Regions from separate parts of the Streptomyces sp. NPDC015220 genome, predicted to be linked through region 1. Evidence: riboswitches for the same ligand, from Rfam matches in the RefSeq annotation. Region 1 holds a riboswitch; the other holds the start of a gene.
The links. Region 1 has a riboswitch for ZMP and ZTP ahead of ACF061_RS25230 (bifunctional 5,10-methylenetetrahydrofolate dehydrogenase/5,10-methenyltetrahydrofolate cyclohydrolase). Riboswitches for the same ligand answer to the same signal wherever they lie in the genome.
Positions count from the first base shown of each region.

Region 2: another riboswitch for ZMP and ZTP. It lies ahead of ACF061_RS07475 (glycine hydroxymethyltransferase); the one in region 1 lies ahead of ACF061_RS25230 (bifunctional 5,10-methylenetetrahydrofolate dehydrogenase/5,10-methenyltetrahydrofolate cyclohydrolase).

Region 1 is NZ_JBIBUK010000014.1:57,217-72,126, reverse strand. It holds partial or broken gene ACF061_RS25240 (GDSL-type esterase/lipase family protein) at 585-950, shown strand; gene ACF061_RS25235 (glycosyltransferase) at 1,035-2,264, opposite strand; gene ACF061_RS25230 (bifunctional 5,10-methylenetetrahydrofolate dehydrogenase/5,10-methenyltetrahydrofolate cyclohydrolase) at 2,448-3,296, opposite strand; ZMP/ZTP riboswitch at 3,317-3,401, opposite strand; gene ACF061_RS25225 (nuclear transport factor 2 family protein) at 3,737-4,102, opposite strand; gene ACF061_RS25220 (S-(hydroxymethyl)mycothiol dehydrogenase) at 4,306-5,391, shown strand; gene ACF061_RS25215 (MBL fold metallo-hydrolase) at 5,391-6,020, shown strand; gene ACF061_RS25210 (hypothetical protein) at 6,277-6,828, opposite strand; gene ACF061_RS25205 (SDR family NAD(P)-dependent oxidoreductase) at 6,880-7,668, shown strand; gene ACF061_RS25200 (L,D-transpeptidase family protein) at 8,173-8,868, shown strand; gene ACF061_RS25195 (hypothetical protein) at 8,972-9,157, shown strand; gene ACF061_RS25190 (EamA family transporter) at 9,201-10,058, shown strand; gene ACF061_RS25185 (hypothetical protein) at 10,182-11,228, opposite strand; gene ACF061_RS25180 (MalY/PatB family protein) at 11,254-12,432, shown strand; gene ACF061_RS25175 (PPOX class F420-dependent oxidoreductase) at 12,429-12,848, shown strand; gene ACF061_RS25170 (glycosyltransferase 87 family protein) at 13,217-14,479, shown strand; gene ACF061_RS25165 (Zn-ribbon domain-containing OB-fold protein) at 14,575-14,910, opposite strand, start outside.
Region 2 is NZ_JBIBUK010000002.1:576,687-591,596, reverse strand. It holds gene ACF061_RS07530 (bifunctional methylenetetrahydrofolate dehydrogenase/methenyltetrahydrofolate cyclohydrolase) at 1-375, shown strand, start outside; gene ACF061_RS07525 (DUF3017 domain-containing protein) at 365-862, shown strand; gene ACF061_RS07520 (DUF2690 domain-containing protein) at 1,473-3,152, shown strand; gene ACF061_RS07515 (malate dehydrogenase) at 3,573-4,562, shown strand; gene ACF061_RS07510 (isocitrate lyase/phosphoenolpyruvate mutase family protein) at 4,728-5,450, opposite strand; gene ACF061_RS07505 (carboxymuconolactone decarboxylase family protein) at 5,447-5,920, opposite strand; gene ACF061_RS07500 (carboxymuconolactone decarboxylase family protein) at 5,917-6,426, opposite strand; gene ACF061_RS07495 (PLP-dependent aminotransferase family protein) at 6,473-7,861, shown strand; gene ACF061_RS07490 (hypothetical protein) at 7,889-8,746, opposite strand; gene ACF061_RS07485 (hypothetical protein) at 9,104-9,475, shown strand; gene ACF061_RS07480 (glutathionylspermidine synthase family protein) at 9,483-10,667, shown strand; ZMP/ZTP riboswitch at 10,878-10,966, shown strand; gene ACF061_RS07475 (glycine hydroxymethyltransferase) at 11,001-12,446, shown strand; gene trpS (tryptophan--tRNA ligase) at 12,609-13,622, shown strand; gene ACF061_RS07465 (2'-5' RNA ligase family protein) at 13,954-14,535, shown strand; gene ACF061_RS07460 (decaprenylphospho-beta-D-erythro-pentofuranosid-2-ulose 2-reductase) at 14,542-14,910, opposite strand, start outside.

The sequences.
Region 1 (14,910 bases):
CCCGTGGTGCCGGTGGTGTCCGTGCCGGGGCGGTGCTCCGCCGGGCGTCCTCGCGCGCAGCCGCCGGCCGCCACGCCGGACCCCGCTACGGTCGGCTCGCGCGGCGGACCGCCCGAAGCCGTGGCCGCGCCGAGCCGTGGCCGCCCCCGGGAGTGACGGCCGCACCGGAGCGCGCGCCGCCCGTGCGACGCGCACCGCGGCGGCGTCCGGCCGCCGTCGTGGGCCGGACCGTGGACGGTGCGTGAGGGCAGCGGACGACCAGCGTGGTGCAGGTCACTCTATGACCGGGGCCCGGGCACGGCGACTGGTGCGGCGGCGTCGTTGGCCGGGCCCCGGTCCGGCGCTCCGCCCGTGCCACCGGTGGCGCCGGTGGCGCCCGTGCCGCCCGTGGCGCCGGTGGCGCCCGTGCCGCCGTGCCGCCCGTGCCGGTCGCGGCGGACCAGCCGTCGAGGGCCGCACGGCTCGCCGCCCTCGGCACCGCCACCGAGCCGATCCCCCTGCCGGGGGCTCGCCGCCGAACGGCTCGCCGGCGCGCTCGGCCGGGCCGTGCGGACGGCGCGGCCATGCCCGAGCAGCCGCCGCCGTCGCCCGGGGCACGGCGGCGGATCACCGCGGACCTCATCGGCGCCTACCGGCAGATCATCACCCGCGCCCACGCCCAGGGCATCCGCGTCTACGGCGCCACCCTCACCCCCTTCGGCGGCAACGGCTACGACGACCCGGCCGGCGCCCACGAGGCCGCCCGGCAGGCGGTCAACCGGTGGATCCGCACCAGCGGACGGTTCGACGCCGTCATCGACTTCGACCGGACGGCCCGCGACCCCGGCGACCCCCGCCGACTGCTGCCCGCCTACGACACCGGCGACCACCTCCATCTCGACCCCGCCGGCTACCAGGCCCTGGCCGACGCCGTGCCCACCGGCCTGTTCCAGCGGCGCACGGACCACTGAGCACGGCCCGCGGGGCCGTCCGCGCGACGCCCGCCGGGGAGGGCGGGGCCCGGCGGCACGTCGCCGTCGCCCCGGGGGCGGCCGTCAGCCCGCCAGCCGGTCGACCGCGGACAGCACCGGCGCGACGCCGTCCTCCGCACGGATCCGGGCGCCCAGCGCCTCGGCCCGCGACCGGTGCGCGGGATCCCGCGTGGCCCGGTCGAGGGCCGTCGCGAGCGCGTCGGCGGTGAGCGCGCGCAGCGGGACGGCGCTCGGGGCCACACCCAGCGAGATCAGCCGCTCGGCCCAGAAGCCCTCGTCGAACTGGACCGGCAGGGGCACCGCGGGCACCCCGGCGCGCAGGCCGGCCGCCGTCGTGCCCGCCCCCGCGTGGTGCACCACGGCGGCCATGCGTGGGAACAGCGCCGAGTGCGGGACCTCCCCGATGGCCAGCACGCCGTCGCCGGACGCCTCCAGCCCGCCCCAGCCCCGCTGCACCACCCCGCGCAGCCCGGCCAGCCGCAGCGCGCGCACGATCGTCCGGCTCAGCCCGGCCGGGTCGGGCACGGTGGCACTGCCCAGGCCGACGAAGACCGGCGCCGCCCCCGCGTCCAGGAACTCCCGCAACTCGTCGGGGAGTCGTTCGCCGCGGTCGTGCGGCCACCAGTAGCCGCACACCTCCAGACCGGCCCGCCAGTCGCGCGGCCGGGGCACCACCAGCGGGCTGAACCCGTGGAGCACCGGCCGGCGCCGCCCCGCCAGGACGCGCCCCGGCATGCCGGCGCGGGCGGCGGGCAGCCCCAGCCGGGTCCGCACGGCGGGCACGGCCGCCGAGAAGACCCGCTCCACGGCGAGGTCGACCCCGTGCCAGGCCAGCCGGTTCGCCGCCCCGCCCCAGTGCCCGCCGCCGAGCAACGGGGGCGCGAACTCCCTGGTGGGGGAGAGGGGTTGAAGGTGAGCACCGATACTGGGCATGCCGAGCGCCTCGGCGATGGCGTGCCCGACCGGTCCCAGGGAGCCGGACAGCAGCAGCACGTCGTTCTTCTCGGCCGCCGCGATCAGATCGTCCGTCATGCGGGCCACGGCCGCCCGCGCCAGGCCGACGGCCCGGACCATCTTCCCCGCACTGGTGGCGCTGCGGTGCAGCCCCCGGCCGCGCGCGGAGTCGAGTTCGGCCCGCGGGTCCACCGGCAGCGGATGGAAGCCGAGCCCCGAGCCCTCGACCAGCGGTTCGAAGCACCCGTGGGTCACCAGGGTGACCGCGTGGCCCGCACGGGTCAGGCCGTGCCCCAGCCCGGTGAAGGGGGCCACGTCTCCCCGGGATCCCGCCGTCATGATCGCAACGCGCACGTCGGTCAGTATGCGGGCGGGGCGGCCCGCCGCCCGTGAACGACCCGTGGGGTGTCGGCGCCGTCACTCCGCGCCTTCCCCGCCACGCTGCGGAGGCCCCCCGGCCCGGGCCCGCCCAGCGGACCGGACCGGATCAGGGCGCGGCGCCGCCGCGCCCTGACGCGCCGGTCACACGCCGAGCTGCCGGGCGGCGGCCGTCACCGTCTGCTCCAGGAGCGTCGCGATGGTCATCGGTCCGACGCCGCCGGGCACCGGCGTGATGAGCGAGGCCCGCTCGACGGCGGAGTCGAAGTCCACGTCGCCGACGTTGCCCGGGTTGTAACCGGCGTCGACCACGACCGCGCCCGGCTTGATGTCCTGGCCGCGGACCAGCCGCGGCCGGCCCACGGCGGCGACGACGACGTCCGCCTCGCGGACCACGGACGACAGGTCCCGGGTCCGGGAGTGGCAGTACGTCACCGTGGCGTCGCGGGCGAGCAGCAGCATCCCCACCGGCTTGCCCAGGATCGCGCTGCGGCCGACCACCACGGCCCGCTTCCCGGCGAGGTCGACGTCGTGGGCGTCGAGCAGCCGCAGGATGCCGCCGGGGGTGCAGGAGACGAACCCCGGCCCCCCGAAGCTCATCGACGCGAAGGAGGCGAAGGTGACGCCGTCGACGTCCTTCTCCGGGGCGATCGCCTCGAACGCGGCCCGCTCGTCGATGTGTTCGCCGACCGGGTGCTGGAGCAGGATGCCGTGCACCGCGGGATCCTCGGACAGCGACCGCAGGGTGGCGACCAGTTCCCCGGTGCTGGTCCCGGCGGGCAGTTCCACGTGCCGGGAGGCGATGCCGGCCGTGCGGCACCGGTTCTGCTTCATCCGGACGTACGTCACGGACGCGGGGTCCTCGCCGACCAGCACGGTCGCCAGACACGGCGCCGTGCCCGTGCGGCCGGTGACCTCGGAGGCCTTCTTCGCGGTCTCCTCGACGATGCGGCGGGCCAGTGCGGTGCCGTCCATGAGGCGGGCCTGGGACATGAGCCACTCCTGAGCGTTCGACGGATCGCCCAGGCGCGCGGCTACGACTCTGTGTGGACCGCTCCCCGGTGGTGCTCCACCTCAGCGCCAGTCACGGCCCCGTCCCACCCTAACCGAGTCCGCGCCCGGGGTCAGGACATCCGTTCGGGCGGGTGCTCCGGACCGCCGTGGCCCGCGCGTCCTCCGCCGCCGCCCTGCCGCGCCCGCCCGCCGGGCGGACCCGGGCACGGCTCACCGGCGCCGGGCGTGCCGGGTGCGCGGCGCCCGGGGCGCCGGAGGACACGGCCGGGGCCGTACGGCCCGCAGCAGTGACCCGAGGAGGGCGGCGGACGCCGGCCGTGACCGCCGCGGCACGGAGGAGCGTGACCGCCCCAGACCCGCCCGGGCAGAGAAGGTCCAGGTCAGCCGGGAGCTCACCTGGATCCTCGCGGTCCGTCTGCCTATTCGTCCCATGCCTGGATCATGATCTGCTCGCTGATCTTGCCGTCGCGCAGCGAGATCATGGACTCGGCCAGGACCCGGACGCCGTCGGGATACCGGCAGGACTCCAGGAAGGCGACGTGGTCGCCCTGGACGACGCAGTGCTCCAGCGCGTGGGTCATGTCCCGGCCGTAGACCTCCTCCAGCATGGAGCCGATCTCGTCCCGGCCGTGCAGGACCTTGGGACGACTGGGCTGGGTGTCGCGGTCCACGATGCGGATCTCCGCATCGTCCGCGTAGAGCGACAGCAGCGTCGACGCCGCGTGGTCCTCGATGCCGCGGCGCAGGGTGTCGGTGTCGAACGAGGGGCTTGCGGTGGGTGCCATGGTGACCTCCTGCGGGGTCGCGGCCCTTCAGGAGCGGGCCGCGACGGGCCTCCTCTCCGAGACTCCTCCGCCCCGCCGGGCTCGGCAAGCGCAGCCGCGGGCGCCCGGCCGACGGGTCCCGGACGGCCCGGTCTCCGTGCCGTCGCCGATCAATCACGCGTAGGGTCGAGGGTGTACAACCGGTCTAAGGAAGGGACCCACCCATGGCGCAGGAAGTGCGCGGCGTGATCGCACCTGGGAAGAACGAACCCGTACGGGTCGAGACGATCGTCGTGCCGGACCCCGGGCCCGGCGAGGCCGTCGTACGGGTCCAGGCCTGCGGCGTCTGCCACACCGATCTGCACTACAAACAGGGCGGCATCAACGACGAGTTCCCCTTCCTGCTCGGCCATGAGGCCGCCGGTGTCGTGGAGTCGGTAGGCGACGGCGTCACCGACGTCGCTCCCGGCGACTTCGTGATCCTCAACTGGCGCGCGGTGTGCGGCAAGTGCCGTGCCTGTCTGCGTGGGCGGCCCTGGTACTGCTTCGACACCCACAACGCCGAGCAGCGGATGACCCTCACCGACGGCACCGAGCTCTCCCCGGCCCTCGGGATCGGCGCCTTCGCCGAGAAGACGCTGGTCGCGGCCGGCCAGTGCACCAAGGTCGACCCCGCGGTCTCCCCGGCCGTGGCCGGGCTGCTGGGCTGCGGCGTGATGGCCGGCATCGGCGCGGCGATCAACACCGGCAACGTGGGCCGCGGCGACTCGGTCGCGGTCATCGGCTGCGGCGGCGTCGGTGACGCCGCGATCGCCGGCGCCTACCTGGCCGGCGCGGCCAAGGTCATCGCCGTCGACATCGACGACCGCAAGCTGGAGACCGCCCGCACCATGGGCGCCACCCACACCGTCAACTCGAAGGAATCCGACGCGGTCGAGGCGATCCGCGAGCTGACCGGCGGGTTCGGCGCCGACGTCGTCATCGAGGCCGTCGGGCGCCCGGAGACGTACGAGCAGGCCTTCTACGCCCGCGACCTGGCCGGTACGGTCGTCCTGGTCGGCGTGCCGACCCCGGAGATGAAGCTGGAACTGCCGCTGCTGGACGTCTTCGGGCGCGGCGGGGCCCTGAAGTCGAGCTGGTACGGCGACTGCCTGCCCTCCCGCGACTTCCCGATGCTCATCGACCTGCACCTCCAGGGCCGCCTGCCGCTGGACAAGTTCGTCACCGAGACCATCCGGCTGGACGAGGTGGAGAAGGCGTTCGAGCGGATGCACCACGGCGACGTGCTGCGCTCGGTGGTGGTGCTGTGATGGCCGCCCGCATCGAACGCCTCGTCACCTCCGGGAAGTTCACGCTCGACGGGGGCTCCTGGGACGTGGACAACAACGTGTGGATCGTCGGCGACGACCACGAGGCGGTCGTCATCGACGCCGCGCACGACGCCGAGGCCATCGCCGCCGCCGTGGGAGGACGCCGGCTGACCGCCATCGTGTGCACCCACGCCCACAACGACCACGTCAACGCCGCCCCCGCGCTCGCGGACCTCACCGGCGCCAGGATCTGGCTGCACCGCGACGACCTGCCGCTGTGGAAGATGACCCACCCGGACCGGGAACCCGACGAACATCTCGCCGACGGCCAGGTGATCGAGGCGGCGGGCGCCGACCTGACGGTCCTGCACACCCCCGGCCACGCCCCGGGCGCGGTCTGCCTGTACGACCCCGGGCTCGGCGTCGTCCTCACCGGCGACACCCTCTTCCAGGGCGGTCCCGGCGCCACCGGCCGCTCCTACTCCAGCTTCCCGACGATCATCGACTCGATCCGCGACCGCCTCCTCACGCTGCCGCCCGAGACGAAGGTCCTCACCGGTCACGGCGACTCCACCACCATCGGCGCCGAGGCTCCGCACCTCCAGGAGTGGATCGCCCGCGGGCACTGAGCGGCGCGGCACCCGAGGGGCACCGGGGACGCAGGCCGCGGGCGGTCCGTACGGAGCACGCCGCGCACGCCTCGCCCGGCGCGCTCCGCGGGCCGGCGGGGCGTGACGCCCGGCCTGCTCGGCGCCGCCGCCGTGGACGGACGCGGCGCGCGCAACGGCCGGTCCGCTCCGGTGCCCCCTCGCCGGGGCATGGCTGCACCGTCCCCGACGGCGGCCGCCCCGGCGGCCCGGGACGCCGGCCGGCCGGGACGAGCGGCTACCGCCGGCCGTCCGGGGCCGGCCGCATGCCGGGCAGCGGCCAGCGGGCCGCGTGGCCCGGCGGCAGTTCGAGGTCGGCCCGCACGGCCGCGTAGTACCCCTGACGCGCGGCGCGCTGCCGCTCCAGCAGTTCCTGCCAGGCGTCCGGTTCCCGCCGCCCGTCGCGCAGGAACCCTTCCATCTCGATCACCACCACGACCCACACCCGCGCCCGCTCCACGACCTGCGGGCTGCCCAGCATGATCAGCGACTCGCCCGACGGGTCGCGGGCGAGGGCGGCCTCCGTCAGCAGCGGCTCGGCCTCGGCGAGGGGCAGCGGATGCGGATGCGGATCGTTGCCGAGGTGGGAGGCGACCCGGTAGGCCAGCGTGACGGACTTCTTGAGCGTGCGCGCGTAGTCCGAGTACACGGCGAGCCGGCGCTCCTCCCAACGGTCCTTCCGTTCCCGGCGGGACCGTTCCCGGTCGCTGCGCACGACCGCCAGGTACGAGCCGAGCGCGCCGATCACGACACCGATGAGCGCGGGGAGTTGCTGTACGAACGTGTCCATGCGGCGCACGCTATCTGCCGGTTCGATCGTCGCGGCAGTAGGTTCTGGCCCATGACGGACACGAGGCGTTTCGACGGACACGGCGTTCTCCTCACCGGCGCGGCCCGCGGCATCGGAGCGGCCACCGCCCGGCGGCTGGCCGAGGAGGGCGCCCGGGTGCTGGTCACCGACACCGACGGGGCCGAGGCGGAGCGGACCGCCGAGGCGTTGCGCGGGAGCGGGCTCGACGCCCGCGCGGCCGCGTGCGACGTGGCGGACCGGGCGGCGGTCGAGGCGGCGGTGGCGCGTGCGGTCGACGCGTTCGGCTCGCTCGACGTGCTGGTCAACTGCGCGGCCCACTGCACGCCCGACACCGCGTTGTTCGAGGACGAGCCGGACGACGCGTGGGCGCTCGATCTCGACGTCACCCTGACCGGCGCCCGCCGTTGCTGCCGTGCCGCGCTGCCCCACCTGGCGGCCTCCGGCCGCGGTGCGATCGTGAGCATCGGATCGGTCAACGGCGTCCAGGATTTCGGCAACCACGCCTACAGCGCGGCGAAGGCGGGGCTGGCCTCGCTGACCCGCACCCTCGCCGGGCACGCCGCCGCCCGGGGCGTGCGCGTCAACCTCGTGCTGCCCGGCACGGTCCGCACCTCGGCGTGGCGGGGCCGGGACGCCGAACTCGACCGGGTCCGCCCGCTGTACCCGCTGGGTCGCGTCGGCGAGCCGGAGGACATCGCCGCCGCGGTGGCCTTCCTGGCCTCCCGTGACGCGGCCTGGATCACCGGAACCGCGCTGACCGTCGACGGCGGCCTCACCGCGGTCAACACCGGCTTCCGCACGGCCGTCCGGGAGCCGTGACCCCGGCGGCCGCGGCTACCGGACGGACCTCGTGCCCCTCCTTCCGGGCCGGCTCGGCCGTCCGCCGCGGTCCGCCACGGGTCGTCGGACCGGCCGAGGACGGCACGGCGAGGGCGAGCCCCGCTCCGGCTCCGGCCGGAGCGGGCGCCCGACCGGCCCGCGCGGACCGGACACCCGGCGGGCGCGCCTCCGCCGGGCCGGGCCCCGCCCTCCGATCCGTCCGCCACCAGCACCGTCCGCCGCCACCACCACCGCTCACCTCCGGTCACGTCGGTCCCATGAGCCCCACGCCCCGCAGGGCTGGTCGCCTCACCACCCCGCGGCCGCCGCGCCATCCTGTCGGTGTGGTCGGTGTGGTCGGTGTGGTCAGCGCCCGCGCGACGCCCCCAATGTCACCGTTCCGTCTCGACCTGGGGTGCCCTACAACCGCCGTCCCCCCGAGGCTGTCTAGGAGTCCGAGAGCGCGGACACGCGAACGCACCGAGGGGGAAGGACCGTGCGGTCATGAAGCACATGGGCAGACGGGGAGCCGTCGTAGTCGGCGTCACCTCGCTGGTGGCGCCGCTCACACTCGCGCTCGGCACCGCGCCGGCGCAGGCGGCGAGCTGTACGACGCGGACCGGGCCGTACCAGAAGCAGGTCGAGAAGTTCCTGGGCCGCCGGGTCGACGGGCGGCAGTCGGCCGCCGACTGCACGGCGATCCGGGCCTTCCAGAACAAGCACGGCATCACGCCGGCCATCGGCTACGCGGGGCCCGTCACCTGGGGCGTGATGGACCTCATGAACAAGCAGAAGGCCGCGGGCAAGAAGCCCGACAAGGGCCACAAGTGCCCGACGAACAAGGGCCGGATCGCCTGCGTCGACCTGACCCTCCAGCTGAGCTGGATCCAGGACGGCAGCCGGCTCGTGTACGGGCCCGTGCCGGTGCGCACCGGACGGGACGGGTACGAGACCCGCACCGGCCTGAAGAAGATCTACTGGCGTGACATCGACCACGTCTCCACCCTCTACAACGTGTCCATGCCCTACAGCCAGTTCTTCGACGGCGGCCAGGCCTTCCACTCGGTCGGGCTGAGCATGTGGAACCCGCCGGGCTCGCACGGCTGCGTCAACATGACGGCGAAGGACGCCAAGAAGTACTGGTCGCTGCTGAGGAAGGGCGACGACGTCTTCGTGTACGGGCGCAAACCGGGAACGTGAGCCGGTGCCGGGCGGGTTGTGCCGGATCGACGTGATGAGTAACACGGTCCGAAATGCCCGAATCGATCGTACTTACTCACAGCGCCTTCACGTCGTCCGGCATATGCTTCACAGCATGTCCACCACTGTTGAAGCCGCCTCCGAGCGATCGGCCGCGGAGGTCAACGAGGAGATCCGGGCCCTGTGGCGCCGGTCGGGCGGGACACTGACCACCGAGCAGCGCGAGGTGTACCAGCGCCTCGTCCTGGAGTGGGCCCAGGCCGCTCCGCACTCGGACCGCGCCGCCTGAACCACCGGGCATCGCAGGGTCGTCCGGGGGCACCCCTTTGCGAATGGGTGCCCTTCTCGCTCTGGCCTCCGCCGTCCTGTACGGCATCGTCGACTTCGCCGGCGGGATGCTGTCCCGCCGCCTCCACTTCACCGCGGTCACGTTCCTCGGCCAGTTGGGCGGGCTGCTGCTCGCCGTCACCGCCGCGCTCCTTGTCCCGGCCCACTCGGTGCGCCCCGCGGACCTGTGCTGGGGCGCCCTGTCCGGCGTCGGCAGCGGCGCCGCCATGCTGTTGCTCAACCGGGGGTTGAGCCGCGGCGCCATGAGCGTCGTGGTGCCCGTGAGCGCCGTCACCTCCGTCGCCCTGTCCGTGCTGTGCGGCGTCCTCGTCCTCGGCGACCGGCCCACCTTCCTGGCCTGGGCGGGAATCGCCGTCGCCGCGCCCGCGCTCTGGCTCGTCTCCGGCGGCGGGGCCGCCCGCGCCCGCAGCGCGGGGGAGGGCGCGGGCCGCGGCACACCGGACGGTCTGTGGGCGAGCGCCGGCGTCGCCGTCCAGTACCTGGCGCTGGCTCAGGCGGGGCCGTCGAGCGGGTTGTGGCCCGTGGCGGCGGGCCGCCTCGCGGCGGTCGCCGTGCTGCTGCCGGCCGTCGTGGGCGGCACGCGTCCGCTCCGGGGCCCGCGCCCGTCCCCGGTACGCGCCGCGCAGGCCCTGCTGACCGGGGCGGGCGCGGCCCTCGCGCTGAGCCTGTACCTGCTCGCGGCCCAGCGGCAGATGCTCGCGGTCGCCGTCGTCCTCGCCTCCCTGTACCCCGCCCTCCCCGTCCTCCTGGGACTCGTGGCGCTGCACGAGCGGGTCACCAGGCGGCAGGCGGCCGGGCTGCTGGGCGCCGCGGCCGCCACCGTGCTGCTCGCGCTCGGCTGACCGGCCTGTCCGTGTCCGCCGCGGCCGAGCCCCGGATGGCGGAGCAGCCGGGCGCCCCGCCTCCGCACGCGGTGCGCCGCGGCCGTGTTCAGCGCGGGGCCGTCCTCCTGGCGTCGGCGCGGGTCAACGCCTCCCGTGCGCGGCGGAGTCGGCGTCCGCCCCGGTCCGCTCAGGTCCCAGCCGGGCCCAGCTCGCGGCGTCGCCCCAGACGGAGTCCGCGCCGACGTAGGGGCGAAGCAGCGCGGTGAGGGCCGGGTCGCCGTGTCCGTTCAGCTCGTCGGAGGCGATCTTGCGGGCGATGCCGGCCAGGAAGTCGGCGAGCTGCACCCGCGGATCGCGCCGTGAGTCGACGAGGTCCACGCCGGTCAGGCCGATGCCGTCCTGCCGGGCCGTCCGCAGCAGCCAGTCGACGCGGTCGGGGGTCAGCATGTTCTGCTGGTCGTGCACGAGCCGCACGCCGCGCCCCTGGGCGCCCCACCGCGCGGCCGTACGCAGGACCGCGGGCAGCAGCGGATTGAGCACGGGCAGCAGCGCCGGACCGGCCGCCACCCGGGCGCGGAAGGCGTCGGCACGCTCCCGGCTCCCAGCCAGCCGCTCCAGCACCGCCGCGACGCGTTCCGCCGGCCCGTCCGCCGGCCGGTGCCCGTCCCGCAGCTCCTCGACGCCGCGGAGGAACGCCTCGACCGGCGCCGCGGGCTCCCCGTCGTGCCTGGCCCGCAGCAGGTCGTTGGCGGCCCGGAGGAACCGCAGCCACCGGTGCGCGCCGAAGGCCCCCGGGCCGGCGCCGAACAGGGCGACCGCCGCCGCCGGGTCGCCCAGCAGCACGTCGACGGCCCGGTCCACCACGAAGAACGCCTTCTCGGTGAGGTCCACATGGGCCTGTCCGTACAGCGGCGCGGAGGGGGACAGCACCCACTCCAGCACCGCCCGGTGCTTCTCCCGCAGCAGATGCGTGGCCTTGTACTCCAGAGCGGGCGAGCGGATCCGGTCCCGTATCTCCCGCACGCACCCGGCCGCCGACTCCGCGGTCAGCAGCACGCTCGCGTGCGCGAAGACGTCCGTGTTCCCGCCGGTGAGGTTCTCGCCGTCCGATCCCGACTCGTCGCAGGCGACCTCCAGCGGCCCGCCCGGAGCGGGCCACCACGCACCGTCCGCGTCATTCCGGCTCACTCGTTCCGCCCCCTATCTTGTGCCCATGAACAGGATCCCGCACGACACGTCCGGTGAGCCGAATCCCCTGCGCGTCCTGACCCCCGACGACCTCGGGCGGCGTACCAGCATGAAGTGGCGCACCCATCCCGCCGACGTGCTGCCGCTGTGGGTCGCCGAGCTGGACGTGCCGCAGGCCGAGCCCGTGGTCCGGGCGGTCACCGACGCCCTCGCGCTCGGCGACACCGGCTATCCCGCGGGCACCGCCTACGCCGAGGCCCTCGCGGCCTTCGCCGCCGAACGGTGGGGCTGGAAGGGACTGGCGGTGGAGCGCACCGCGCTCGTGCCCGACGTGATGCTCGGCGTCGTGGAGATGCTGAAACTGGTGACCGGCCCCGGGGACCCGGTGATCGTCAACCCGCCGGTGTATCCGCCGTTCTTCCAGTTCGTGACGCACATGGACCGCCGGGTCGTCCAGGTGCCGCTCGGCGCCGACCTGCGCCTGGACCTCGGCGCCCTGGAGGAGGCCTACCGGCGGGCCGTCGCGGACGGCGGGCGCGCCGCCCACCTGCTGTGCAGCCCGCAGAACCCGACCGGCACCGTGCACACCGCCGAGGAACTCGCGGCCGTGGCCGCGCTCGCCGACCGGTACGGTGTGCGGGTCGTCGCCGACGAGATCCACGCCCCGCTGCTCGCCGCCGGCGCCGTCTTCGTGCCGTACCTGAGCGTGCCGGGCGGTGAACGGGGCCTGTCGCTGATGTCGGCGAGCAAGGGCTGGAACCTGCCCGGCATCAAGGCCGCACTCGCCGTCGCCGGACCGGACGCCGCCGCCGATCTCGCCCGGCTGCCCGAGGAGGTCGGGCACGGCGCGAGCCATCTCGGCGTCATCGCCCACACCGCCGCGCTGCGCGACGGCGTTCCCTGGCTGGACGCCCTGCTGGCCGGCCTCGACGACAACCGCCGGCTGCTCGCCGAGCTCCTGGCCGCCCGGCTGCCGGCGATCCGCCATCGTCCCGGGCAGGCCACCTACCTGGCCTGGCTGGACTGCCGCGCCCTCGGCCTCGGCGACGATCCCGCCCAGGTCTTCCTCGACCGCGGCCGGGTGGCGCTCAACTCCGGCCTCCCCTTCGGTACGGGCGGCGCCGGCCATGTGCGGCTGAACCTCGGCACCTCACCGGAACTGCTCGCCGAGGCGGTACGGCGCATGGCGGTGGCCGTCGGATGAGTGGCGAACAGGCCCTGCTGGAGCGGCTCGGGGCGGGCAAGTACCTGCTGCTCACCAGCTACCGGAGGAACGGCGCCCCCGTCGCCACCCCGGTGTGGGTGGTCCGGGACGGCGCGGCGCTCGGCGTCTGGACGGCCGCGGACTCCTGGAAGGTCGGGCGGATCCGCCATCGGGCCGACGTCCTCGTCGGCCCCTGCGACCTGCGCGGCAACCCGACCGGCGAGCAGGTCCCGGCGACGGCCGAGATCCGCGATCGGGCCACCACCGCCCGCTACCGCGCCCTCATCGCCCGCAAGTACGGCCTCGTCGGCCGCCTGACCCTGCTCGGCAGCCGGCTGCGCCGGGGCGGGCGGGGGACCGTCGGGATCCGGGTGACCCTCACGGCCGGCACCGCCCGCGCCCCCCGCCCGAGCTGATCGCCCGTGGGAGCCGGGCCGCCGGGGACCGGCCCGCTGCGTGGTGCGGCCCCCTCGCCTGGTCACCGGGCCGGCCCTACGACCGGGTCGGTACCGCCGCCGGGCCGGCACCGTCCCCGGCGTCGGCCCGGGGGCGGAGGCCGGGCCGGGACCGGGCGGGCACGGGATCGCGCCGGTGCGCCCGTCGTCCGCGTGGCATCGGCTCCGCGCCGGGTCCGCCGGGCTAGGCTGCGGGCGCCGCGGACGGGACGGGCGACGGTCACGGGGACCCGTGCGTTCGCCACCGACCGGCGCGGGCCCACGGGACGGCGGACCGGAGCCGCCGACCAATACCGGTGCGGCGGCGGGGACACGACGGAGCTGGTGCGGTGAAGGGAATCCGGGCCCGGGGCCTGGTGGCCGGGAAATGGCTGACCGAGCGGGCCGGCCGGTGCCTGGCCGGCTCCGTGACGCTGTACGTGCTGACCGCCGTCCTGCGGCCGTCCGAGCCGCTGGACCTGAGCGTCTACCGCGGGGCCGCGCCGCACCTGTTCTCGGGCGGCCTGTACGACTACGCGGTGCACACCGCCCCGCCCATCCCGGTGCTGCCGTTCACCTACCCGCCGTTCGCCGCGCTGCTGTTCACCCCGCTGTCGCATCTTTCCTGGGGCACCGTGATCCTGCTGTGGCGGGCCGTGTCCGTGGCGGCCCTGCTGGTGGTCACGGCCGGCGCCCTGCGCCTGCTGTCCCCGCGTGCCGGCGGCCGGGTGCGGGACCGGGCCCTGCTCTGGGCCGCCGCCGGACTCTGGCTGGAGCCCGTGCGCCACACGCTCGACCAGGGGCAGATCAATCTGCTGCTGGGCGCGGTGGTCGTCGGCGGCCTGGCTCTGTGCCGTGGCGCGACGGGCCGGGGCGCGGCCGTGGGGCTCGCGGCGTCGGTGAAACTGACCCCGGCCGTCGGCGGCCTGTACCTGCTGGCGACCCGGCAGTGGCGGGCGGCGGCGTGGGCGGCGGGCAGCGGACTGGCGGTCACCGCCCTGGCCTGGTGCGTCGCCCCGGGCGAGTCGGTGCGCTACTGGTCGGGGCTGGTGACGGACACGAGCCGGGTCGGCCCGGTGTGGTCGGTGCGCAACCAGTCCCTGCGCGGCGCGCTCACCCGGTTGCTCGGTCCGGACGTCGCCTCCTCGGGCCTGTGGTGGGCGGCGCTCGCCCTGGTGACCCTGGCGGCGGTCTCGGCCCTGCTCGGGGCCGTACGGAGCGGCGACCGGCTCGGCCTGCTGGTCACCGTGCAGTTGTACGGGCTGCTGATGTGTCCCATCTCCTGGAGCCACCACTGGATCTGGTGCGTGCCCGCCATGATCTGGCTGGCCCACGGCCGTCTCCGGCGGCGGCGGCTCAGCCAGGTGACCCTCGTCGTGTGGGCGCTGGTCACCGTCGCCCGCCTGGTGCCCCGGCTGTCCGGCGTGGAGGACGGCCTGGCCCGTCCCCTCCCGTACCCGGCGCCGCTCGCCTGGCCCGGAACCGTCTACGCCGTCTGCGCGGTGCTGACCTTCCTCGCCCTCGCCCAGGGCCCCGCCCGGTACCGGGCGCCCGCCGGGACTCCCGGCGCCGTGCGGTCCCGCGTCCTGCCGGACGGCTCCCTACCGTCCTGACTCCTCGCCGCTCACGCTGCCCCGACTCCGCGCCGGTCCCCGGACCGAACCGCTCCGGCCTGCCTCACCTCGGGAGCGAGGCAGCCGGCGGTGGGTCAGCTCCAGGCGCGGTACGACTCGTCGAGCAACTGGAAGACCGGCTCGCCCCGTACCGGGTCCTTCGTCGTGGACAGCCGGACCCGGTCGCCGCCGTGGATGCCGATGGGCGGGCCCATGACCCTGCCCCGCACGACGAAGCCCTCGGCCATCTCTATCAGCGACACGTTGCGCGCGGCGGGCGTGTTGCGGTGCACCACCGTGGAGTGGCGGACCGTGCCGGTGCCCTCGCTGCGTTCGGTGCGCAGCTCGCTGCCCCGGCACACCGGACACAGCAGCCGGTTGTACATCGCGGTGCCGCACCAGGTGCAGCGCTGGAAGTACAGGCCCTCAGG
Region 2 (14,910 bases), on a different contig from region 1:
GTCGTGGTCGTCGGCCGCGGCGTGACCATCGGCCGCCCGATGCCCCTGCTCCTCACCCGGCGCAGCGAGAACGCCACGGTCACCCAGTGCCACACCGGCACCCGGGACCTGTCGGCACACCTCAAGCGGGCCGACATCATCGTGGCCGCCGCCGGCTCCCCGCACCTCATCCGCGCCGAGGACGTCAAGCCCGGCGCCGCCGTCCTGGACGTCGGGGTCTCCCGCAACGCCGAGGGCAAGATCCTCGGCGACGTCCACCCGGACGTCGCCGAGGTGGCCGGCTGGCTCTCCCCGAACCCCGGCGGCGTCGGCCCGATGACCCGGGCCCAGCTGCTGGTCAACGTGGTCGAGGCGGCGGAGCGCAGTGTCGGCTGAGGCGGGCGGCCCCCGGCGGGACAAGGCCTCCGGGGAGCCGGAACCCGAGGTCCGGGACCCGATCAGCGCGCCGGACGCCTCCGGCCGGCCGCGGCGGGTCACGCGCCGCTTCCCGCTGTTCACGCGGGACACGGCGCGCCCCGAGGGCGGCGGCCGGGCCGCCGCGGGCGACGCCCCGGCGCCCGCCCGGCAGTGGCCGCTGCTGTCCGTGCTGATCGCGGTCGGGCTCGGCCTGCTGGTGACCGCCTTCGACGCGTTCCGGGTCGGGCTGCTGCTGATCGGCGCCGGACTGCTGGGCGGCGCCGCGCTGCGCTGGCTGCTGCCGCGCGTCGGCATGCTCGCCGTCCGCTCCCGCTTCACGGACATCGTCACCTTCGGCATCCTGGGCGTCACCATCGTGCTGCTGGCGCTGATGGCCCAGCCCAGGCCGTGGCTGGAGATACCGTTCCTGGACGACGCGCTGCACTTCACCGTTCGCAACAGTTAGCGCCCTGACCGCAAGCGGTGCCGGACGCCACGAACCGGTGGACCCTTCCGGTCGCGGCGCCGGCGACGTCCGTACGACCCGTCCGCGGCGGCGGCCCGTCCTCTCCCCCGAGCGAGGGCGGACCGCCGCCGGGACCAACCTTCCTGCACCGCGAACGCGCTGTTCAACGGCTGTCCGTGCGCTGTGGCACGGAAGTGACCGTTCCGCTACGGTGTCCGGGCTCTGCCACAGGCGCGCCCCCGCCCGGCGTGGGAACCGTTCCGCCGCCCCCACCGCTGCGCCGTACGCTGCGCGCTCTGCGCGGGTGCGAGGCGCGGGCTCGGCAGGCGCGGCGCAGGGGACGCCGTGCGGCCGGCGGTGCTCCGTGACGGCCGCATCCGGCCCGACTGCTCCCGGTAATAGGGCACTTCGCCGAGCGGTGGCGATCCTCCGAAGAAGGCGCGCGCACGCCCCCGTGTGCCGATGCCCCGGCGAAACAGGGTGCCGGGGGCGAAGTCGTCCGACAAGCGGGCCGGCGTGGACAATTGACCCAATGACGCGCGTCCCCGCCGGAACGGGCACCGCGCGCGGGGAAGAACCGGCACCTACCGGGGGAAGAGGGGAAGCAGCAGTGCCTCGCTGGAAGGCCTTGCCCGACGAACTCGATCCACAGGTCCGCGAGTTCGTGAACCAGTTGCGGCGGCTCGTCGACCGCGGCGGCCTGAACGTCGCCGCGCTCGCCGACCGCACGGGTTACAGCAGGACGTCCTGGGAGCGCTACCTCAACGGCCGGCTCCTGGCGCCCAAGGGAGCGGTGATCGCCCTCGCCGAGGTCACCGGCGCCGGCCCGGTCCACCTCACGACGATGTGGGAGCTCGCCGAGCGGTCCTGGAGCCGCGCGGAGCTGCGCCACGACCGGACCATGGAGGCCATCCGGATAGCCCAGGCCCGCGCCGCGCTCGGGGAGTTCGACGCGGGCACGTCCGGCGGCGAGCGGTCCGGCGGAGGCAAGGGCGCGGGCGGCGGCGAGCGGGCCGACGGGAGTGGGGGCGCAGAGTCCGGCAGGACCGCCGTCGAGCGGGGCGACGCGGCGCCCGGGTGGCCCGCTCCCGGGATCGCGGGCCCGGCGGGCGTGTCCCCGACGGTGCCGTCCCAGCCGAGGGCGAACGACGCGTACGACGAGGACGCGCGCGAGGAGCGCGAGGGGGCGGTGCGGCAGGGTTCACCGGCCCCGCGGACCGGGGGCGGCGGCGCGACCGGGACCTGGCCCCGCGTCGGCTCCGGCCCCGTCCCTGACCGGGGCCCTGTCCGTGACTCGGGCCCCGTCCGTGACGCGGGCCCTGTCCGTGACGCAAGCCCTGTCCGTGACGCAAGCCCTGTCCGTGACGCGGGCCCCGTCCGTGACGCGGGCTCCGTCCGTGACTCCGGCCGCAGCGGTGACTCGGGCCCCCTCCGCGACTCAGGGCCCAGCCACGACTCCGACTCCGGCCCCGAAGCAGGGTCCGCTGGCACCACGGCTCACGGCACCGGTGCCGCGTCCGCCGGCTCCTCGGGCGGCAACTCATGGGGGCTGGCCGGGTACCGGGGGCCGTCCCCCGTGGGCGGGAAGCGGGCCCCCCGCGCTGCCGGGGACGCGGGCGCGGCCGGTACGGCTCCCGGCGGCCCGCCCGCGACGCCGGTCGACGGGGCGCCGGTCCCGTACGCGACGGGCGTCCCGTACGCGACGGGCGTCCCGTACACGACGAGCGTCCCGGGCCCGCACGGCGCACCGCCGCGGACGTCGCGTCCCGTGGATGACGGGAAGGACGCCGGCGGTGGGATCGGGCGGCAGGCGGCGATGTTCCTCGCGGGCCTGGTGGCGGTGCTCGCGGTGTTCGCAGCCGTCTTCTACTTCACGGGGGGTGACGGCGGAGCGAAGGCCGGGCGTGCGACGAGGCCGCCGTCGCCCTCCGTCGGCACCGCCCAGAGCCTGCCGCCCGGAGTTAAGTGCGCCGGGGCCGGCTGCACCGGCAAGGACGCCGAGGCCATGGGGTGCGGCGGCGAGCTGGTGACCACGGCCCGCAGCGTCACCGTGGGCACGGTGCTCGTGGAGGTGCGCTACAGCAGGAGCTGCGGCGCCGCCTGGGGCCGTATCACCCAGGCCGGACCGGGGGACCGGGTCCAGGTCACGGTCGGCACCCGCGAGGAGACCGACACGGTCACGGCCGACGGGGACACGATCGCGTACACGCCGATGGTGGCCGTGCGGGACGCCGCGCAGGCGACGGTGTGCGCCACGCTGGCGACGGGGCGGCAGGGCTGCACGAGGTGAGGAAACCGAGGAGGTGGAGAAGAAGCGGTGCACGACCCGCTGACGGCCCACCGATCGGGGCACAGGAAGGAGAACCCCCCACGGGAGCCAGGTCGCCTCGGCGACCCTCGTGCGGCGGCCGCCTTCGTCCCCACCTCTCCTGGACGGGCGGCCGCCACCTGTGGCCATCGGCCGTACAGTCCACCGGGGACCGCCACTTGCCCGTCGTCCGGTCACTCTGTGGGACGGGCCACAGGGTCCCGGCGGTCCGTGATCCCGGATGCGCGATAGCCTGACCGCTGGATCTCTCTTGACGCCAAGAGATCGATCATCCGTAGCGTTGATCGATCATCGCGGCGGCGTACCGTCACGAAACGGACGCGGGGATCCAGCTCCCCGGGGCAGGGACGCCCCACCGCCAGCTGTCATACGGAGAACGCCATGACCCGCACTCCCGTGAACGTCACCGTCACCGGCGCGGCCGGCCAGATCGGTTACGCCCTGCTCTTCCGCATCGCCTCCGGCCAGCTGCTCGGCGCGGACGTGCCGGTCAAGCTGCGCCTCCTGGAGATCACGCCGGCGCTGAAGGCCGCCGAGGGCACGGCCATGGAGCTGGACGACTGCGCGTTCCCGCTCCTCCAGGGCATCGACATCAGCGACGACCCGAACGTCGCCTTCGACGGCACGAACGTCGCCCTCCTCGTCGGCGCCCGCCCGCGGACCAAGGGCATGGAGCGCGGTGACCTCCTCGAGGCCAACGGCGGCATCTTCAAGCCGCAGGGCAAGGCCATCAACGACCACGCCGCGGACGACGTCAAGGTCCTCGTGGTCGGCAACCCGGCGAACACCAACGCGCTGATCGCCCAGGCCGCCGCCCCTGACGTACCGGCCGAGCGCTTCACCGCCATGACCCGCCTGGACCACAACCGCGCGCTGACCCAGCTCGCGAAGAAGACGGGTTCGACGGTCGCCGACATCAAGCGCCTGACCATCTGGGGCAACCACTCCGCCACCCAGTACCCGGACATCTTCCACGCCACGGTCGCCGGCAAGAACGCCGCCGAGGTCGTCAACGACGAGAAGTGGCTGGCCGAGGACTTCATCCCGACCGTCGCCAAGCGCGGCGCCGCCATCATCGAGGCCCGCGGCGCCTCGTCGGCCGCCTCCGCCGCCAACGCCGCCATCGACCACGTGCACACCTGGGTCAACGGCACCGCCGAGGGCGACTGGGTCTCCATGGGCATCCCGTCGGACGGCTCCTACGGCGTCCCGGAGGGTCTGATCTCCTCCTTCCCGGTCACCTGCAAGGACGGCAAGTACGAGATCGTCCAGGGCCTGGAGATCAACGACTTCTCCCGCACCCGCATCGACGCCTCCGTCCAGGAGCTCGCGGACGAGCGCGACGCGGTCCGCGCCCTCGGCCTGATCTGAGTCACGCCGTACGACTCGGCTCCTCTGGTCGCACGAGCCCGCACGGGCCCCTTTCCGGCATCCGCCGGAAAGGGGCCCGCTGTGCTGAGCGCCCCTGACGGAACGACCACCCGGGAGGGACGCCCCCCGGGCGGCCGTCACGAGATGAGCCCCAGGGGGTACGCCTCAGGGACGGAGGCCGCCGGCGATCTCCCGCAGCGCCGTCGCCGCCCGGCGCTGCAGCCCCGGCCCGAAGGTGATCCGGGTCGCCCCGAGCCCGCCCAGCGCGGTGGGGGAGGGGCCCTCGCCGTCCAGCCGCCCGAGCGCGTTGAGCGGCCCCCGCACGCCGGCCCGCAGCAGCGGCAGCACGTCCGGCGGGGCGAGGATGGGATACACGCAGTCGGCGCCGGCGGCGACGTACAGCGCGGCCCGCTCGATGGCCGCCCCGGGGTCCGGGTTGCCGTGCAGGAAGGTGTCGATCCGGGCGTTGACGAACAGCGCCTCGCCCGCCGCCTCGCGCACCCCGGCCAGCCGGTCCGCGTGCCGGCGAGGGTCCTGGAGGACGCCCCCGTGCGAGTCCTCCAGGTTGCAGCCGACGACGCCGGCCTCCAGCAGCCGTTCCACCAGCTCCTTCGGCGCCAGCCCGTACCCGTCCTCGACATCGGCCGACACCGGTACGTCCACCGCCCGGGCGATCCGCGCCACCGCCGCGAACATCTCCTCGGCGGGGGTCGCCCCGTCCTCGTACCCGAGGGCGGACGCGACGCCCGCCGAAGGGGTGGCGAGCGCCGGGAAGCCGGCCTCGGCGAAGACGCGGGCGCTGGCCGCGTCCCAGGGGCCGGGCAGGACGAGGGGGTCCTCCGGCGCCCGGCCGCGGTGCAGCGCGCGGAAGAGCGACGCCTTGCTCACCACTCGGTGCTCCCCGGGGGGATCCGCCGGGCGACCATCAGCCGGTTCCAGGTGTTGATGGCGGCGATCAGCGCCAGCAGATGGGCGAGCCGGGGGCCGTCGAAGTGCTTGGCCGCCCGCTCGTACACCTCGTCCGGCACGGGGTCCGCCCCGGACCCCGTCCGGGAGGCGCCGCCGGTCGGCACGGTGACCGCCTCGGTCAGCGCCAGCGCGGCCCGCTCCCGCTCGTCGAAGGCCTCCCCGGCCTCCTCCCAGGCGCTCAGCAGGTCCAGTCGCCGCTGGTCGACCCCCTGCTCGCGGGCGAGGGCGAGATGCATGTCCAGGCAGAACGCGCAGTGGTTGAGCTGCGAGGCGCGGATCTGCACCAGTTCGGCGAGGGCCGGGTCGCCGAGGCCCTTCTTGGCGGCCGCGCCCACGGCCCGCAGGGCGGAGCGGATCGCCGCGTCCAGGTGCGTCGTACGGGCCGTCACCGGTGCTGCCCCGGCCGGTAGTGCCCCGGGGCCATGCGGAAGGTCACGCCGAACCGGTTCCAGGCGTTGATCACCGCGATGGCGGAGAGCAACTGCGCCAGCTCGGCCTCCTCGAAGTGCGCGGCGGCCTTCTCGTACACCTCGTCGGGCACGAACCCGTCCGTCAGCACGGTGACCGCCTCGGTCAGCTCGATCGCCGCCAGCTCCTTCTCCGTGTAGAAGTGGCGCGACTCCTCCCAGGCGCCGAGCTGCACGATCCGCTCCACGCTCTCGCCCGCCGCGAGCGCGTCCTTGGTGTGCATGTCCAGGCAGAAGGCGCAGTGGTTGAGCTGGGAGGCGCGGATCTTCACCAGCTCGTACAGCTTGGGTTCGAGGCCCTGCCGGGCGGCGGCGTCGAGCCGGATCATCGCCTTGTAGACCTCGGGGGCGTGCTTGGCCCACTCCAGCCGCGCGGGCCGCTCGGCGGCGTAGGGGGTGGTCGTCGTCTCGGTGTCCGTCGTCGTCATGCCTCGACCCTAGGCACCAGGCAGCCCAGGAGTATGGTCCATTTCCATGGCGGAATCATGGGCCACTCCGGGCGTCGACCTGCACCTGGAACCGACCGGGCCGGGCGTGCGCCGCGGACTGACCGACGCCCTGCGCGAGGCGGTCCGCACCGGCCGTCTGACCCCCGGCGCCCGGCTGCCCTCCTCCCGGAGCCTCGCCGTCGACCTGGGCATCGCCCGCAACACGGTCGCCGACGCCTACGCCGACCTGGTCGCCGAGGGCTGGCTCACCGCACGCCAGGGCTCGGGCACCAGGGTCGCCGACCGGGCGGTGGCGGCCCCGCCGGCCGGCCCGGCCCACCCGCGCCGCGAACTCCGGCGTCCCCTGCACGACCTCCGTCCCGGCACCCCCGACCTGGCCTCCTTCCCCCGCGCCGAGTGGCTCAGGGCCGCCCGCCGCGCCCTGACCGCGGCCCCCAACCACGCCCTCGGCTACGGCGATCCGCGGGGCCGCCCCGAACTGCGCGCCGCCCTCGCCGGCTACCTCGCCCGCGTGCGCGGGGTACGCACCGACCCGGAGCACGTACTGGTGTGCTCGGGCTTCGCGCACGGCCTGCGCATCCTCGGCGAGGTGCTGCGCCGCCGCGGGGCCACCACGGTCGCCGTCGAGTCGTACGGCCTGGACGTGCACTGGGACCTGCTGGCCCGGGCCGGGCTGCGCACCCGCCCCATGCCCTTCGACGGACTCGGCACGGTCACCGGCGACCCCGGGGACGTGGGCGCGGTCCTGCTCACCCCGTCGCACCAGTTCCCGATGGGCGTCCCCCTGCGGCCGGACCGGCGCGCGGCCGTGACCGACTGGGCCCGGCGCACCGGCGGCCTGATCCTGGAGGACGACTACGACGGCGAGTTCCGCTACGACCGCCAGCCGATCGGCGCGCTGCAGGGCCTGGACCCCGACCACGTCGTCTACCTGGGCACGGCGAGCAAGTCCCTGGCCCCCGGGCTGCGCCTGGCCTGGATGGCACTGCCCCCGTCCCTCGCGGCGGAGGCCGCCGAGGCCAAGGGCGCCACCGAGACGTGCGGAGTGCTGGACCAGCTCACCCTGGCCGAGTTCCTCGCCTCCGGCGCCTACGACCGGCACGTGCGCTCCGCCCGGCTGCGCTACCGCCGCCGCCGCGACGCCCTGGTGGAGGCTCTCGCCACCCGCGCCCCGGACGTCCGCGCCACCGGCATCGCCGCCGGACTGCACGCCGTGCTGCGGCTGCCGGCCGGCACCGAAGCCACGGTGGTCCAGGCGGCCGCCTGGCAGGGCCTCGCCCTCTACGGCCTCGCCCGCTTCCGCCACGAGCGGGCCACCGCCACCGCACTGGACGCCCTGGTCGTCGGCTACGGCACTCCGCCGGACCACGCCTGGACGGCGGCCCTGGACGCACTCTGCCGCGTGCTGCCCTGACGAGCCCGCCCGAGTCCGCGAAGTCGGTCAGGCGCCCCGGGCCGGCGCCCGCGTGGCAGGCGTCTCCTCCTCGGCGGGCGCCTCACCGAACCGTGCCAGCGCCAGCGCCCCGGCCACGGCCACCGCGAAGCCCAGCACCGCCAGCCAGGCCAGGCCGTCCCGGGTGCGGTCGCCCAGCCACACCACGCCGACCGCCGCCGGGCCCAGCGTCTCGCCGAGCACCAGGCCGGCGGTCGCCGTCGTCACCGAGCCGCGCTGGAGAGCCGAGGTCAGCAGCAGGAAGGCGGCACCGCCGCCCAGCAGGAGGGCGTAGGCCGCCGGGTTGGTGAACAGCGTCGACGGGGCGAGCGAGTCGATCAGCCGCACCGTCACCTCGACCACTCCGAAGCCGAGGCCCGCGCCCAGACCGAGCAGCAGTGCCCGGCCGCGTTCCGGCAGGCGCCCGGCCACCGCCCCCAGCGCCAGCACGGCCAGTGCCGCCACCAGCATCGCCCACTTCAGCGCCATGGAGCCGTCCTGGTCGCCCTCGGCCCCCGAGGCCAGGCCCAGCATCGCCAGTCCGGCGCAGACCACGCCCACCGCGGCCCACTCCGTGCCGCTCAACCGCACCCGCAGCATGCGCGCCGCGACCACGGCCGTCACCGCGAGGCTGGACGCCAGGGCCGCGCCCACGGCGTAGATCGGCAGCGAGCGCAGCGCCACGATCTGGAGGACGAAGCCGAGCCCGTCCAGGGCCAGACCCACCAGATACCGCCACTGCCGCAGTGCCCGCAGCAGCAGCGCCGCGTCCCCGCCCTCGCCGGACCCCGCAGCGGTCCGGGCGGCGACCGCCTGGAACACCGTCGCCGTACCGAAACACACCGCCGCGCCGAGCGCGCACACCATTCCGAGAAGCACGCAGCGACTCTAGTGCCGCGGCCGGACGGGCTCGCCGGGAAGCCCCGCGGCGTCCGGAGCGGAGCGTCGCCAGGCGGAGCGTCGCCCGCGCCCCGCCGCCCCCGTGTCCCCTCCGCCCGCGGCCCGCCGCCCCCGTGTCCCCTCCGCCCGCGGCCCGCCGGCGGGGTGTTCCTCCCACCGAACTCGCGCCGCCCGGCGGGAGGGCGGGCCTGCCGCGGGGCGGGGCCGGGGAGCGCGCCTCGCCCGGGGCCCCTGGGCAGACGCTCGGACCGGTCTCTAGGCTGGCGGTCGGGATCCGGCCAGCCACGTACGGCCGGCGGTCAACTTCGACGGGGAGAAACGGACATGGCGGACGTAAGGCGACAACTGCGGTCGGGAACGGTCGTCCTCGGGGGCATGGGACTGCTCGCGGCGGCGCTCACCGCCTGCTCCTCCGACCCGGACAAGCGGTGCGTCGACCGCAACAGCTACAACCTCACCAAGGGCTACAAGGTCGTCTCCGACAAGTACTGCAAGTCCGCCAAGTCCTCGACGCCCGTCAAGAGCCCCGTGGCCGGGGCCTGGTACTACGGCGGCAAGAAGAAGAGCGGCTGGATCGACGGCGGTTCCCTGACCAAGCCCCGCAAGGGCTCCGGCGGCTCGGGCGGGTCCAGCGGCGGCCACGGCGGCGTCGACCGGGGCGGCTTCGGCGGCGGCCACGGAAAGTCCGGCGGCTGAGGCCGGCATGGAACGCCGCACGATCACGCCCCGGCCCGGCTGGCAGCAGACCGTCGAGGCCCAGGGGCTCATCTACCCGCTCACCCGGTACCCCGACGACTCCCTGCGCCCCTACTGGGACGAGAGCGCGTACTACGTCTTCACGCTCCCCGAGGTCGAGGCGCTGGAGGAGACCGTCGAGGAACTCCACCGGATGTGCCTGGCCGCGGCGGACCACATCGTCGGCGCCGGCCGGTTCGCCGACCTGGGCATCACCGACCCCCGCGTCGTCGACGCCGTCGCCGAGGCCTGGCGCCGGCGCGCCGAACTCCCCTCCGTCTACGGCCGGTTCGACCTGCGCTACGACGGCACCGGCCCGGCGAAGCTCCTGGAGTACAACGCCGACACCCCCACCTCCCTGGTCGAGGCCGCCTCGCCCCAGTGGTTCTGGATGGAGGACCGTTTCCCCGGCGCCGACCAGTGGAACTCCCTGCACGAGCGCCTCGTCGCCGCCTGGCGCAAGCAGGCCCGCCTCCTGCCGCCGGGCAGCCCGCTGCACTTCGCGCACTCGGCCGACGACGAGCTCGGCGAGGACCTGATGACGGTCGCCTACCTGAAGGAGACCGCCGAGCAGGCGGGCCTGGACACCGACTGGACATCCATGGAGGAGATCGGCTGGGACCCGCTGTCCGGCCGGTTCGTCGACAACGGCCTGCGCTTCATCCGCAGCGTCTTCAAGCTCTACCCCTGGGAGTGGCTGACCACCGACCGCTTCGCCGGTCATGTCCTCGACACCCTCGACAACGGCGGCGGCACCGGCTCCACCCTGTGGATCGAGCCCGCCTGGAAGATGCTGCTGAGCAACAAGGCGCTGCTGGCGATCCTCTGGGAGCTCTACCCCGGCCACCCCAACCTGCTCCCCGCCCACCTCGACGGCCCGCGCGAACTGGCCGCCACCACCGGCTACGTGGCCAAGCCCCTGCTCGGCCGCGAGGGCGCCGGAGTGACCGTGCACGAGCCGGGGGCGGAACCCGTCCAGCGCGACGAACCCTGCTGCTACCAGGCCCTCGCCCCGCTGCCCGCCTTCGACGGCAACCACGTGGTCCTCGGCGCCTGGGTCGTCGAGGACGAGTCCGCCGGCCTCGGCATCCGCGAGTCGGCCGGACTGGTCACCGACGAGTACGCGCGCTTCGTACCGCACGTGATCCTCTGAGCGGCCCGCGCCCGGCCCGTCACCCCCTGACACGTCCCCCGGAACGGCCCGCGGGACCGCCGTCCTCCGGCACGGCCCCCGCGGGGCCCCGTCGAGCGGGGCGCCGTCCGCCGGGCGGGCGGCTGGCGCGCCGTCGAGTCCGCCGAGGTCCGAAAACGCGCTCGCATGGTGGACGTCGCGTCGCCCCCCGCAGGCCGCCCGGTAGGCTGACCTGCGGGCCGTGACTGGCGCGCTGGGATGGGACGGACCATCGGGGAGCGGTCCGAGCGAGAACTGTGCCGTGCGCCTGGGCCGTACCGTGAACGCCGAACGCCACGTCCGGAGGTCCCTGAGATGTCTGCGCCCCTCTCCACCGAGTCCACCGCCTTCCGCGCCGCCCTCGACGTGATCCGCGCCGTCGAACCGCGTGTCGCCGACGCCATCGGCCAGGAGGTCGCCGACCAGCGCGAGATGCTCAAGCTGATCGCCTCGGAGAACTACGCCTCCCCGGCCACCCTCCTGGCGATGGGCAACTGGTTCAGCGACAAGTACGCCGAGGGCACCATCGGCCGCCGCTTCTACGCCGGCTGCCGCAACGTCGACACCGTGGAGTCGCTGGCCGCCGAGCACGCCAAGGAACTCTTCGGCGCCCGCCACGCCTACGTCCAGCCGCACTCCGGCATCGACGCCAACCTCGTCGCCTTCTGGTCCGTGCTCGCCCAGCGCGTGGAACTGCCCGCCCTGGAGAAGGCCGGCGTCCGTCAGGTCAACGACCTCTCCGAGGCCGACTGGGCCGAGCTGCGCCGCGCCTTCGGCAACCAGCGGATGCTGGGCATGTCCCTCGACGCCGGCGGCCACCTCACCCACGGCTTCCGCCCGAACATCTCCGGGAAGATGTTCGACCAGCGTTCCTACGGCACCGACCCCGCCACCGGCCTGGTCGACTACGAGGCGCTGCGCGCCTCCGCCCGCGAGTTCAAGCCGCTGATCATCGTCGCCGGCTACTCCGCCTACCCCCGTCTCGTGAACTTCCGGATCATGCGCGAGATCGCCGACGAGGTCGGCGCCACGCTCATGGTCGACATGGCCCACTTCGCGGGCCTGGTCGCCGGCAAGGTCCTCACCGGTGACTTCGACCCGGTCCCGCACGCCCAGATCGTCACCACCACCACCCACAAGTCGCTGCGCGGCCCGCGCGGCGGCATGGTCCTGTGCGACGACTCCCTCAAGGACCAGGTCGACCGCGGCTGCCCGATGGTCCTCGGCGGCCCGCTTCCGCACGTCATGGCGGCCAAGGCGGTGGCCCTCGCCGAGGCCCGGCAGCCCTCCTTCCAGGACTACGCCCGGCGGATCGTCGACAACTCCCGCGCCCTGGCCGAGGGCCTGATGCGCCGGGGTGCCACCCTCGTCACGGGCGGCACCGACAACCACCTCAACCTGATCGACGTCACCTCCTCCTACGGCCTCACCGGCCGCCAGGCCGAGGCCGCCCTCCTCGACTCCGGCATCGTCACCAACCGCAACGCGATCCCGGCCGACCCCAACGGCGCCTGGTACACCTCCGGCATCCGCATCGGCACGCCCGCGCTGACCACCCGTGGCCTGGGCACCGCCGAGATGGACGAGGTCGCCGGCCTCATCGACCGCGTGCTGACGACCACCGAGCCCGGCACCACCGGCAAGGGCGCCCCCTCCAAGGCCCAGCACGTCCTCGACCCGAAGATCGCCGACGAGATCTCCCAGCGGGCCACCGACCTGGTGGCGGGCTTCCCGCTGTACCCGGAGATCGACCTCGGCTGACCCCGCCGGCCGGCGGTGCCGGCCCCGGTGCCCTCCCGTGATTCCCCGCCCGGCATGTCCACGCCGGGTGGGGAATCGCTTTCCGCGCGCACCGCACCCCGCCTCGCACCCCTATGAATCCCGTCACCCTTGGGGGCGGCGGTCAATGAGAGAATGGTGAGCATGGCCTCTGATCGACCTCGCGTGCTCTCCGGAATCCAGCCCACCGCAGGCTCGTTCCACCTCGGCAACTACCTCGGCGCCGTCCGGCAGTGGGTGGCTCTGCAGGAAAGCCACGACGCGTTCTACATGCTCGCCGACCTGCACGCGATCACGGTCACGCAGGACCCGGCCGAGCTGCGCGCCAACACCCGGGTGGCAGCCGCCCAGCTGCTGGCCGCCGGTCTCGACCCGGACCGCTGCACGCTGTTCGTGCAGAGCCATGTCTCCGAGCACGCCCAGCTCGCCTGGGTGATGAACTGCCTCACCGGCTTCGGCGAGGCGGGGCGGATGACCCAGTTCAAGGACAAGTCCGCCAAGCAGGGCGCCGACCGCACCTCCGTGGGCCTGTTCACCTACCCGGTCCTCCAGGTGGCCGACATCCTGCTGTACCAGGCCCACGAGGTGCCGGTCGGCGAGGACCAGCGGCAGCACATCGAGCTCACCCGTGACCTCGCCGAGCGCTTCAACGGCCGCTTCGGCGAGACGTTCACCGTCCCCAAGGCGTACATCCTCAAGGAGACGGCGAAGATCTACGACCTCCAGGAGCCGACGACCAAGATGAGCAAGTCGGCGTCCACGCCGAAGGGCCTCATCAACCTGCTGGACGACCCGAAGGTCACCGCCAAGAAGGTCAAGAGCGCGGTCACCGACACCGACACCGTCGTCCGCTACGACCCGGAGACCAAGGCCGGCGTCAGCAACCTCCTCACGATCTACTCGACGCTGACCGGTGCGGGTATCGGCGAACTGGAGGAGAAGTACGCCGGCAAGGGCTACGGTGCGCTCAAGACGGACCTCGCCGAGGTCATGGTCGAGTTCGTGACGCCGTTCCGGGAGCAGACCCAGCAGTACCTGGACGACCCGGAGACGCTGGACTCGATCCTGGCCAAGGGCGCGGAGAAGGCGCGCACGGTCGCCGCCGAGACCCTCGCCCAGACGTACGACAAGGTCGGCTTCCTGCCCGCCAAGCACTGAGGCGCACCACCGCTCGCACGCAGGACGGGGCAGAGCGCTGCACATCACTGTGCCCGCGCCTGCCCACAGCCCCGCCGTGGCCGTACAGTCGAAAGCCGGACGGCCGAAGCGGACCCGCCGGGACGAACCGACCGGACCGGAAGAACCCCGGCGACCGGAAACACCGGAACACCCGGGACGACCGGAACGGACGGCCGGGAACGGGACGCGAGCCGCACCCCGCGGGTGCGGGCGGCCGGCACGGGGTCCCGGCGCGGGACGGGCGGGAACCGGCACGACGGCGGACGACCGAGCACGACGGAAGATCACCGGCACGACGACAGGAGACGACGTGGGGACCGTAACGATCGGTGTGTCGATCGCGGTCCCGGAGCCGCACGGCAGCCTGCTCCAGGAGCGCCGCGCGGGCTTCGGCGACGCCGCGGCTCACGGTATCCCCACGCACGTCACGCTGCTGCCGCCGACCGAGGTCGACGCCGCCGAGCTGCCGGCCGTCGAGGCGCATCTGACCGAGGTGGCCGCGGTCGGGCGCCCCTTCACGATGCGGCTGTCCGGCACCGACACCTTCCGGCCGCTGTCGCCGGTGGTGTACGTCCGGGTCGTCGCGGGCGCCGAGGCGTGCGCCCGGTTGCAGCAGCGGGTCCGGACCCCCTCCGGGCCGTTGGCGCGCGAACTCCAGTTCCCCTACCACCCGCATGTCACCGTGGCGCACGGCATCGACGACGCGGCGATGGACCGTGCCTTCGAGGAGCTCGCCGGCTACGAGGCGGAGTGGCTCTGCACCGGCTTCGCGCTCCACCGGCAGGGTTCCGACGGGGTGTGGCGCAAGCTTCGCGAGTTCACCTTCGGCGGCCGTGGGGTGGTGCCCCCGCAGGCGGCCCCCGTCGACCGCGGCACCCTTCCCACGCGGTAGGCCCGGCTACAGCGGCAGTCGCCGGTACAACGCGCGCGGCAGGTGCCGGAGCACGGCCGCCACGAGCCGGAGGACACCGGGCACCCACACGGTCTCCGAGCGCCGTCGCAGCCCCAGCTCCACGGCCGTGGCCACCTTCTCCGGGGTGCTCGCCAGCGGGGGCGCCTCACGGCCGGCCGTCGCCGGGGTCCGCACGAACCCCGGGCGCACCGCCATGACGTGCACGCCGGTGCCGTGCAGGGCGTCGCCCAGGCCCTGGGTGAAGGTGTCCAGGCCCGCCTTGCTGGAGCCGTAGATGAAGTCCGTGCGGCGGGCCCGCTCGCCGGCGACGGAGGAGAGCACGACCAGCGAGCCGTGCCCCTGGTTCTGCAGCAT